DNA from 3 places in the Promicromonospora sp. NFX87 genome. Region 1 is predicted to be linked to each of the others. Evidence: predicted binding sites of a transcription regulator. Region 1 holds the regulator's gene; each other region holds the start of a gene.

What was found. The regulator LexA, encoded in region 1, represses DNA repair genes until DNA is damaged. The targets are predictions, from matches to a motif close to TCGAACANNTGTTCGA.
Region 2: the regulator LexA is predicted to act here: its motif matches at 1,916-1,931, upstream of ACNYC2_RS09045 (Rv2578c family radical SAM protein).
Region 3: the regulator LexA is predicted to act here: its motif matches at 1,811-1,826, upstream of ACNYC2_RS07640 (DUF222 domain-containing protein).

The regions. Positions count from the first base shown of each region.
Region 1 covers NZ_CP183413.1:4,006,444-4,009,715, reverse strand. The annotation lists gene ACNYC2_RS18035 (ATP-dependent DNA helicase) at 1-288, shown strand, start outside; gene ACNYC2_RS18030 (L-lactate dehydrogenase) at 298-1,287, shown strand; gene lexA (transcriptional repressor LexA) at 1,372-2,187, opposite strand; gene ACNYC2_RS18020 (LysM peptidoglycan-binding domain-containing protein) at 2,375-2,821, shown strand; gene nrdR (transcriptional regulator NrdR) at 2,941-3,272, shown strand, end outside.
Region 2 covers NZ_CP183413.1:2,022,595-2,025,866, forward strand. The annotation lists gene ACNYC2_RS09040 (S8 family serine peptidase) at 1-1,773, opposite strand, end outside; gene ACNYC2_RS09045 (Rv2578c family radical SAM protein) at 1,939-3,060, shown strand; gene ACNYC2_RS09050 (GNAT family N-acetyltransferase) at 3,119-3,272, shown strand, end outside.
Region 3 covers NZ_CP183413.1:1,693,638-1,696,909, forward strand. The annotation lists gene ACNYC2_RS07640 (DUF222 domain-containing protein) at 1-1,744, opposite strand, end outside; partial or broken gene ACNYC2_RS07645 (hypothetical protein) at 1,930-2,191, shown strand; gene ACNYC2_RS07650 (CARDB domain-containing protein) at 2,808-3,272, shown strand, end outside.

The DNA.
Region 1 (3,272 bases):
CCGTTCCCGCGCCCCGACGACCCGGTCAAGGCCGCCCGCGCCAAGGCCGTGGAGCAGGCGGGCGGCAACGGGTTCATGGCGGTGTCCGCGCAGCACGCGGCGCTGCTGCTCGCGCAGGGTGCCGGGCGTCTCGTGCGGAGCATGGACGACAGGGGAGTGGTGGCCGTCCTGGACCCGCGCCTCGCGACCGCGCGCTACGCCTCGTTCCTCACCCGTTCGATGCCGGGGTTCTGGCCGACCACAGACTCGGCGCTGGTGCGCGCCGCGCTGGCGAGGCTCGACACCTAACCTGGGGGCATGGCAGCCCTTTCGGACATCCCGGCCGTACGTCCCTCCAATGCCCGTACCACCAAGCTCGCGGTGGTGGGCGCGGGCGCTGTGGGCTCCACGCTGGCCTTCGCCGCGCTCGCGCGGGGCTCGGCGCGGACCATCGCCCTGCACGACGTCAACCGGGCGAAGGTCGAGGCCGAGGTGCTCGACCTCCAGCACGGCCTCATGTTCACGCCCCAGGCGCAGGTGATCGGCTCGGACGACGTTGCGGTGTGCGCGGGAGCCGACGTCGTGGTCGTGACCGCAGGGGCGAAGCAGAAGCCCGGGCAGACGCGGCTCGACCTCGCCGAGGGAACCATCGGGCTGATGCGCGACATCCTGCCCGGCCTCGTCGAGGTCGCGCCGGGTGCCACGTACGTCATGGTGACGAACCCGGTGGACGTCGTGACCTACGCGGCGCTCAAGATCTCCGGAGTGCCGCGCGAGCGGATGTTCGGCAGCGGTACGGTCCTGGACTCCTCCCGGCTGCGCGTGGTGCTCGCCGAGCGCTGCGGCGTGGCGGTGGGGAACGTGCACGCGTACATCGCCGGGGAGCACGGCGACTCGGAGATCGCGCTGTGGAGCTCGGCGTCGATCGGCGGCATGCCGCTGCTCGACTGGGAGCCGCTGGGCGGCAAGCCGCCGCTCGACGCGGCGGTCCGTACGGAGGTGCACCGCGAGGTCGTGGACTCCGCGTACCGGATCATCTCCGGCAAGGGGGCGACCAACTACGCCGTCGGCCTGGCCGCTACCCGCATCATCGAGGCGGTGCTCAAGGACGAGGGCCGGATCATGCCGGTGTCCTCGCTGCTGGACGACTACCACGGCATCAGCGACGTGTGCCTGTCCGTGCCGTCGCTCGTGGACCGGCGGGGTGTCACGGACAACGTGCGGGTGCCGATGTCCGATGACGAGCTGGCGGGCCTTCGTGCCTCGGCAGAGAACGTGCGGGCCGTGCAGAGGCGGTTCGGCTTCTGACGGCACCGCGAAGTAGAGCGCCTGTCCGCCCTACGCACGCTGAGCGTTGCGCAGGGCGGACAGGCGCTCTACTTCGCGGTCTTGTCAGAGGCTGCGGAGGACGGCGACCACGCGGCCGAGGATCTGGGCCTCGTCGCCGGGAATCGGCTCGTAAGCCGGGTTCTGCGGCAGCAGCAGCACATGACCGTCGGTCTGCTTGAACGTCTTGACCGTGGCCTCGCCGTCGATCATGGCGGCGACGATCTCGCCCTGCTCCGCGACGTTCTGCTGGCGCACGACCACCCAGTCCCCGTCGCAGATCGCGGCGTCGACCATCGAGTCGCCGGCGACCTTGAGGAGGAACAGCTCGCCGTCACCCACCAGCTGGCGGGGGAGCGGGAACACGTCCTCGACGACCTGTTCGGCGAGGATCGGGCCACCGGCCGCGATACGGCCCACGAGCGGTACGTACGACGGCGGGGGAGTGCTGGCGTCGTCGGGCACCGAGCCGCCCCAGTGGACCTGGCCGCTACGGCGCGGCTCGGGCCAGTGGATCTCGCCGCGGGTCGGCTTGTCGACCTGCTCGGCCATCGGCTCCACGAGCTCCATGGCACGCGGCCGGTTGGGGTCGCGGCGCAGGAAGCCCTTCTTCTCGAGCATCTGGAGCTGGTGCTTGACGCTCGACGGACTGGCCAGCCCGACGGCCTCGCCGATCTCACGCATCGACGGCGGGTAGCCCCGCGTCTCGAACGACTGCCGGATCGTGTCCAGCACGAGGCGCTGCCGTTCGGTGAGGCGGTCTGTCGGCGAGATCGTGTGCACGTCAGCGACCGCCTTGTCGGCCGGCGTGTCCAGCGTGGCGACGCCGGAGGCTGCCGTGTCGACGGCTCTCGTGTCGCTGGTCCCGTCCCGTCCCGTCATGCCCGTGCCCCTCCCGTTCCGACAAATGTTCTCCTGTGCGCTACCCACTCTAGGTCACAAACGCGCTCGGCTCAAACGAATGTTCGAGCGTGTCTCGACATGGACGGTGTCCCGTGCTACACAATGGTACGGGCGTTCGACGAACGCTTGTATGAACGACAGAAGCTCTGCACCTCGAGGAGGGGCCATGGGGGACGTGATCCCGCTGCGGCAGTACACCCCGACGTATGAACAGGCGTATGCGCCGTCGTATGGCCGGGCGTACGCACCGGCGGCCGGACCGGCTGCGCTCCGTGCGTACGCCCCGGCGGAAGGGCGCACGATCGCCGACCGGCTGGGCCTGGCCGGCCTGCGGCTCACGCGGCGTGGCCGCGTGGTCCTCGTGCTGCTGGCCATGCTCCTGCTCGCGCCGATGGTCACGTGGGGGGCGACGGCGGTCGCCAGCTCCCCGGGAGAACCCACCGAGGTCCGGGTGCATGCCGTGCAGCCGGGAGAGACGCTCTGGGGCTTCGCCCAGGAGGTCGCGAGGCCCGGCGAGGACGTGCGGCACGCGGTCGGCCGGCTGCAGGAGCTGAACGAGATGTCGACCGGCACGCTGCGCGTCGGGGAGCTGCTGCTCCTGCCCAAGGAGTGACGAAAGGCCTCGATTCGCCGACGAATGTTGCGGCTATGTTGCAAGGGGGTGGTTTGCCCGCTTACGGTCGGGGCGCGACCGGAGGCCTCCGGTCGATGGTCGACCACGCAGGAGTGAGCATGCACTGCCCGTTCTGTCGCCACGCCGACTCGCGTGTGGTGGACTCGCGGACCGCCGACGACGGCCTGTCGATCCGGCGCCGACGGCAGTGCCCGAACTGCAACCGACGGTTCACCACCGTGGAGACCGCGAGCCTGTCCGTGGTCAAGCGCTCCGGCGCCACGGAGCCGTTCAGCCGCGACAAGGTCGCCGCGGGTGTGCGCAAGGCGTGCCAGGGGCGCCCGGTGAGCGACGACGACCTGGCGATCCTGGCCCAGCGTGTCGAGGAGACCCTGCGGAGCAACGGCAGCGCGGAGATCGACGCGTACGAGGTGGGCCTCGCCATCCTCGG
Region 2 (3,272 bases), 2.0 Mb from region 1:
GCGGAGCACCCCGGCGAACACGTCGGGCTCGTCAGGGCGCGGGTCGACGGTCACGTCCACCGACGCGACGTCGTGGGCCGGGATCGTGAGCGTGTCCGCGGACAGGGACGCCACACCGGCGGGGACCGGTTCGCCGTCGCCCGCGTTGACCGAGAGAGCGAGCCGCACCTCGACGGCCGTGTCGGAGTCGTTCGTGTAGGTCACGGTCTCCGTCCGCGGCGCCTGCTCGGCCCGGGGGGAGTCGAACAGGCCGAACGAGAGCGAGGCCGGCGTCGCGTAGAGCGACTCCGCGATCGCCCCGGGCACCCACGTGCGGCCGGAACCCTCGGCGAAGACCGAGTTGCCGCCCGGCTCTGCCGAGCCCATGAGCACCGACTTCATGGCCTCGCCGTCCAGGTCCGGCCGCGCCTGCTTCAGCAGCGCGGCCGCCCCGGCCACGTGCGGGGTCGCCATCGAGGTGCCGGACATCGCCGCGTAGTGGTCGCCGACCGGCTGGTCGGGGGTCGTGCCGGCGGCCCGGGCGGCGACGATCCCGTCGCCGGGGGCCGTGATGTCCGGCTTGAGCGCGTAGTCGCCGAACCGTGGTCCCATCGACGAGAAGTACGCGATGCCGTCGGAGTCCGTCACGGCACCGACCGTCAGGGCGCTGTCCGCGGTACCCGGCGTAGTGACCGTGAACGGCGTGCCTCCGTTGCCCTCGTTGCCCGCCGCGATGGTCACGAGCGTGTCGTAGCGCGCCGAGATCGAGTCGACGGCGAGGGCCGACGGGTCCGTGCCGTCGGTGTACCCGCCGCGCACGCCGAGGCTCATGTTGATGACGTCCGCGTGGTTCGAGGCCGCCCACTCCATGGCGTCGATGGCCCACGACTCGTCGCCCTCGCCCTGGTCGTTCAGGACGCGGGCGTTGAGCAGCCGGGCGCCGGGCGCGATGCCACGGTTCTCGCCGTCGGACGCCTCGCCGCTGCCCGCGATGGTCGAGGCGACGTGCGTGCCGTGGCCGAGGGCGTCGCCGGTGCTGCCGGAGCCCGTGAAGTCCCGTTCGAGGGACACGACCCCCTGGTCGAGGTCCGGATGGCTGGTGTCGATGCCGGAGTCCAGGACCGCGACGGTCACGCCGGTGCCGTCGATGCCGAGGTCCCAGGCGTTGGTCGCACCGATCTGGGGCGCGGAGTCGACGTCCGACGCCTGGAGCGGCGCGTCCAGCCAGACCTTGCTGACTGCCTCGCCGTCCTCGACGGCGTCGACGAGCGCGGGGGCTCCGGAGGCAGGGACGTCGCCGGCGACCGCGTCGATGGACTCGAGGGTCCGGTCGGCGTCGACGTCGAGGGCGCGCCAGGTGGGTGCGGTCGACCGTGCTCCCCGTGCGGTGGTGGTCCGCACGATCACCGGTAGCCGGCCGTCGTCGTCCTGCGTCGTCGCGAGCGCGCCGACGTCGAAGAGCCTGAGGTCCAGCTTGGCGGGCACGAGGCCGGCGACGTCCGACGGGACGACGAAGTAGTGGCCCGCCGCGTCGCCGAAGGCGGCGTAGCTCACCGGGCGTCCGTCGGGCCGGGGCGCGGCCTCGAACGCGACGGTGGGTGAGCCGTCGGCGGCCGTACGGGTGGAGACCCGGTCACCGGTGATGAGGGTGACGTCGGCGTCCGGTACCGGGGCCGGAGCTTCGCTCGTGTCGGCCATGACCGCCGGCGTGGAGCTTTCGGCCGCCGCCGTGGGCAAGGCACCCACGACGAGCGCGGCGGCGGTGGCCGCGACGACCAGTCTCTTGATTTTCACAGTGAGCTCCAGGTGAAGGCGCAGTGGCGCAATGGTGAGATCAATCGCCGGAGACGGTGGCAGACGTTGGCGCCTGCGTTGTATCGCGCGCGTGTCTAAACGATTTCGAAGACCGGGGGACGGCGCCGGCTTGACCCATGCCTCGAACGCGTGTTCGAATCAGGTATGCGCTGGAACGGTCAGGCGATCAACCACGACGACGGTGCGCTTCCCGGGCTCGAGCTGCCCGGGTTGCGCACCGCCGGGCTGCTGCGAACCGTCCGGTCGCCCGAGTTCGCGGGCGTGACCTTCCACGAGGTGCTGGCGAAGAGCGCCCTGTCGAAGGTGCCGGTGGTGTCGCAGATGCCGTTCAAGTGGACGGTGAACCCTTACCGTGGCTGCTCGCATGCCTGTTTTTACTGCTTTGCCCGAAACACCCACGAATATCTGGATCTAGATTCCGGGCACGACTTCGACTCCCAGGTGGTCGTCAAGGTCAACGCCGACCAGGTGCTGCGCGCCGAGCTGGCCAAGCCGTCCTGGACCCACGAGGCCGTCGCGCTCGGCACCAACACCGACCCGTACCAGCGGGCCGAGGGCCGCTACAAGCTCATGCCCGGCATCATCTCGGCGCTCGCGGACTCGGGCACGCCGTTCTCGATCCTCACCAAGGGCACGCTCCTGCGGCGCGACCTGCCGCTGCTGATCCAGGCCGCACAGAAGGTCGACGTCGGTCTCGGGGTGTCGCTCGCGTTCGCCGACTCGCCAGCGGGCAAGGAGCTGCAGCAGGCCGTCGAGCCCGGCACGCCGACGCCCCGCGCACGCCTCGACCTGATCCGCGCGATCCGGGCCGCCGGCCTGCCGTGCGGCGTCATGGTCGCGCCGGTCCTGCCGTGGCTCACCGACTCGCTCGCCCACCTCGAACGCCTCCTCGACGACCTCGTCGACGCGGGAGCGACCGGCGTCACCGTCCTGCCGCTGCACCTGCGGCCCGGTGCCCGCGAGTGGTACCTGGGCTGGCTCGAACGGGACCACCCGCACCTCGTGGAGGGCTACGGCCGGGTCTACGCGCGCGGCGCCTATGCGCACAAGGGCTACCGCGACTGGCTCTGGGAGCGGGTGCGGCCGCTGATCGCAGAGCGCGGGCTCGGGGGTGCGGCCATGCATCGTGCCCGGGCCGCCGGAGCGCACGAGGGCGGACAGCACGTGGAGGGCGACTACCCGCGTGGTGCGTTCACCGGGGTGCGGGCCGACGGCACCGGTGCGGCGTCCCTGGTCGCGGACGTCGGGAGCGAGACCCTGTTCTGATGGAGCGCGCGCCGTGGCCCGCACGCCGCACCGTGACCCGCGGCGTTAGCGTGTGGCCATGCCCGAGCTCGTTCCGCCCACCGTCGCGCCCGGCACTCTCGCCGGGCTCCCGCAGCCCACGTTCCCGCTCGGCGAGGGCGTCGAGCTGCGCCCGTGGGCCGACGGCGACGCCCGGGCCGTCATGTCGGCCTACGCCGATCCGGACATCCGGC
Region 3 (3,272 bases), 2.3 Mb from region 1:
AGGCCCACCCGGTCTCCAGCAGAGCACCGGCCGTGTCGGTGGTGGCCTTGCCGGTCCAGTGCATGGTGATGCCCTTGGTATCGACGAGCTGATGGTGGTACCAGCACAGCAACGCACTGTTCGTGACGGAGGTGTCGCCGCCGTCGGCCCAGTGGGTGAGGGCGTGGTGGACCTCGCACCGTGACGGTGGTTGGTCGCACCCTGGGTAGACGCAGTGTTGGTCTCGGGCGATGACGGCGCGGCGCATCTGGCCTGACACGGTGCGTTGGGCGCGTCCGACGTCGAGGACGGCGCCGTCGGGTCCGAACACGATCCGGGTGATCGCGCTGTGACACGCCAACCGGCGCACCAGCGCGCGCGGGGCGCGCCCGCCGGTCTCGGTGAACATCGGGCCACCGGAGGACAAGAACCCGGACACGGTCGTGTCCGGCGTGCTCCAGCCACCACCCGGATTTCCACCCGGGCTTGCGGTGAGGCTCCCGCCAGGGCTTCCCGCCGGACTACCGGTCGGGCTTCCGGCCGCTGGGCCGGTGCTCACCGGCCCTGCACCGACATCCGCACCCGAGCGGGTGCCAATGCGAGTGCTGGTGCTGGCGGTGGTGCCAGTGGAGTTGGTGCTGGTGCCCGGGACGCTTGGACCCGCGCCCGGGCGGTTGCCGCGCCCGGGCGCAGTCTGCCCGCAGGTCAGGCACAGGCTGTCCCGGGTCCTGGTGACCTGGGTGACGAACTCGTTCCAGGACACCGTGACGTTCAGGTGCGGTGCGATCGCCGCGCCCGGGGAGGCCTGGTTCGTGTCCAGCACCACCCGCGCCACATCCGCCAGACCCTGCGCGCGGCGCTGGGTCGTCGTTCGGGTGTCTTCCGCTGACGGAGCACCCATCATCGCGTTGATCGCGGTCGTGAGCTGGAGGCCGTGCTCATCGGTCAGGAACCCCGCCACGTGATACCCGCCGAACGTCTTGGCCAGGTCGAGGAACTCGCCTTGGGCTGCCTTGTCGTCGTCGATGTCGTCGGTGTCGGGGTCGATGATGGTCGCGAACCGGCGGGCCACCTTCCGGAACTGGTCCGCATTGAGCACACCTGCCTCACGCAGGACGACGCCTTCACCGGTGACCAGGGTTCCCTCGGTGACCGCGGTCTCCAGGACCTGGGTGACCAGCTCACGGGTCCGGGCACCGTCGGGGTCCTCGGACGGGTCGGGGAAGTCGACCGCAACGGACTGGACGAACTGTTCGGGGGTGGTGGTGTGCCCGGTGCGGGTGTCGATCAGCCAGGCCAGTGCGTCGGTGCGGGTCTCGCTCGTCGGTGCGACCTCGGTCATCACGCGGGCGTGGTCGACACCCAGGGTTCCGGCGACCAGCCGCTCCCGCGTGACCGGTAGTGCGGTCGCGAGGCGGCGGGCGATCGTCATGTCCTTACCCGCCGTGGACGCGGAGATGCCTTCGCGCAGGCGCAGCCAGGTCGTGAACGTGCGTGCAGTGCCACCCGAGCGCCAGGAACCTTCGTTCTCGATGCGGGGTAGCAGGGTGTAGCGGACCCCGTCCAGGCGGCCGGTCAGCCGACGGATCCGGGTGTGCGCATCAGCCAGGCGAGCGACCGTCGGGGCGTCCCATCCGGTCAGGGTCTCGGGGTCCGTCAGCGCGGTGAGGTGGTCTAGCTCGTTCTCGATCCGGGCCAGCACATCCTCGATCGAGGCGGCAGCGGGCAGGCCATTGGTGGGTTCGCTGTTCGTCGTCTGATCCACCGTTCCCACCCCCGCCCGACTCGATCACTTGCCTCTAGTTCTGGCTCCCTTGCTGTACCTATTATCTCGAACACTCGTACGATGTGCTTGCCGGATCCTAAATCTGTGGATAACTCTTTGGGGTGCCGACCCGGGCCGGGCTACCCAGTCGAGGACCCGGCGAGCGCACGCCGCTCGGTGTGCCCCGGACGTCGGCCGGCTACGTGCTGTCCGGGCCGGAGTTCCCTCACGGTGTTCGACGGCGCCACCGGCGTCGCGCTCGACACCGTCGACTACGTGCCACCGCGCGGCGACGTCGGCTCGTGGGGCGACACCTACGGGAATCGCGTGGACCGGTTCCTGGCGACCACCGCCTACCTCGACGGCGAGCACCCGTCGATGGTGTTCAGCCGCGGCTACTACACGTGTGCCGTGATCGCGGCGTTCAACTTCGACGGCGAGGAGCTGCCGGGTCCGGCGCGCGGCGTGCCGGGCAAGGTCTCCGTGGAGGTCGAGGCCGCCGAGGGCGGGCGGATCGAGGTCGAGGCCTGGATCGCCTGCGGCGCCAACGCGCGGCGCATGGCACTGCTGGTCGACGGCGAGGTGGTGCGGACCGTGGGGCTCGTGGACCGCACGCCCAGGAAGCAGGAGGCGACGCTCGCGGTGACCGGTATCGGGCGGGGCCCGCACCGGATCGCCGTCGTGGCTACGAACCAGCACGGCGAGACGTCGAGCAGAAAGGCGCGGGTCCGGATGCGGTGAGCCGATAGCCGGCGTCCGGTCGTCGGCGACCGGCGACCGGCGACCGGCGACCGGCGTCCGACCGAGTGATCCGGGCGGGGGCGGTGGGAGGGGTGCTCTGACGAGCGCTCCGCCCGCCGCCCCGCCCTTGTCGCGCCCGGCGTCTGCCCCTGTCACACCCTTGACGCCCAGTGCGCGGTCTCGTAACGTCCGTACAGCAAGCCGCAAGAAATTGACAGACGCTGAGCACAAAGCAGTGCGCACGCTGCAACTTTCTACTCTCGCCGGGCAATGCTGCCCCGCGGCTGGACGAGCCCGCCTCGGCGGGAGAACGAGGACGTTCATGAGAATCCCCTGGAAGCACACAGCCGTGGCGGGCGTCGCGCTCGCGCTCGTCGCGCCGCTCGGCCTCGGCGCCGTCGCGTATGCCGCGGCGGAGGCCACCAACCTCGCGCTCGGCAAGCCGATCGCCGCGTCGTCGGTGACGCAGACCTATGTCGCGGGCAACGCCAACGACGGGAACGCGAGCTCCTACTGGGAGGGCGCGGGCGGCCAGTACCCGGCGCACCTCACCGTCGACCTGGGCGCGGCGGCCGACGTCGAGCGTGTGGTCGTCTCAGTGCCCCCGGCCGCCGTGTGGGAGCCGCGCACGCAGACGTTCAGCGTGCTCGGGCGGTCCGACGGGGAGTCGTCGTTCCGTACGCTCAAGGCGTCGGCGGCCCATCGCTTCGACCCCGCGAGCGGCAACAAGGTGGAGCTCACGTTCGGCTCGGAGATCGACTCCGAGGTGGACGAGGTGCGCCTCGCC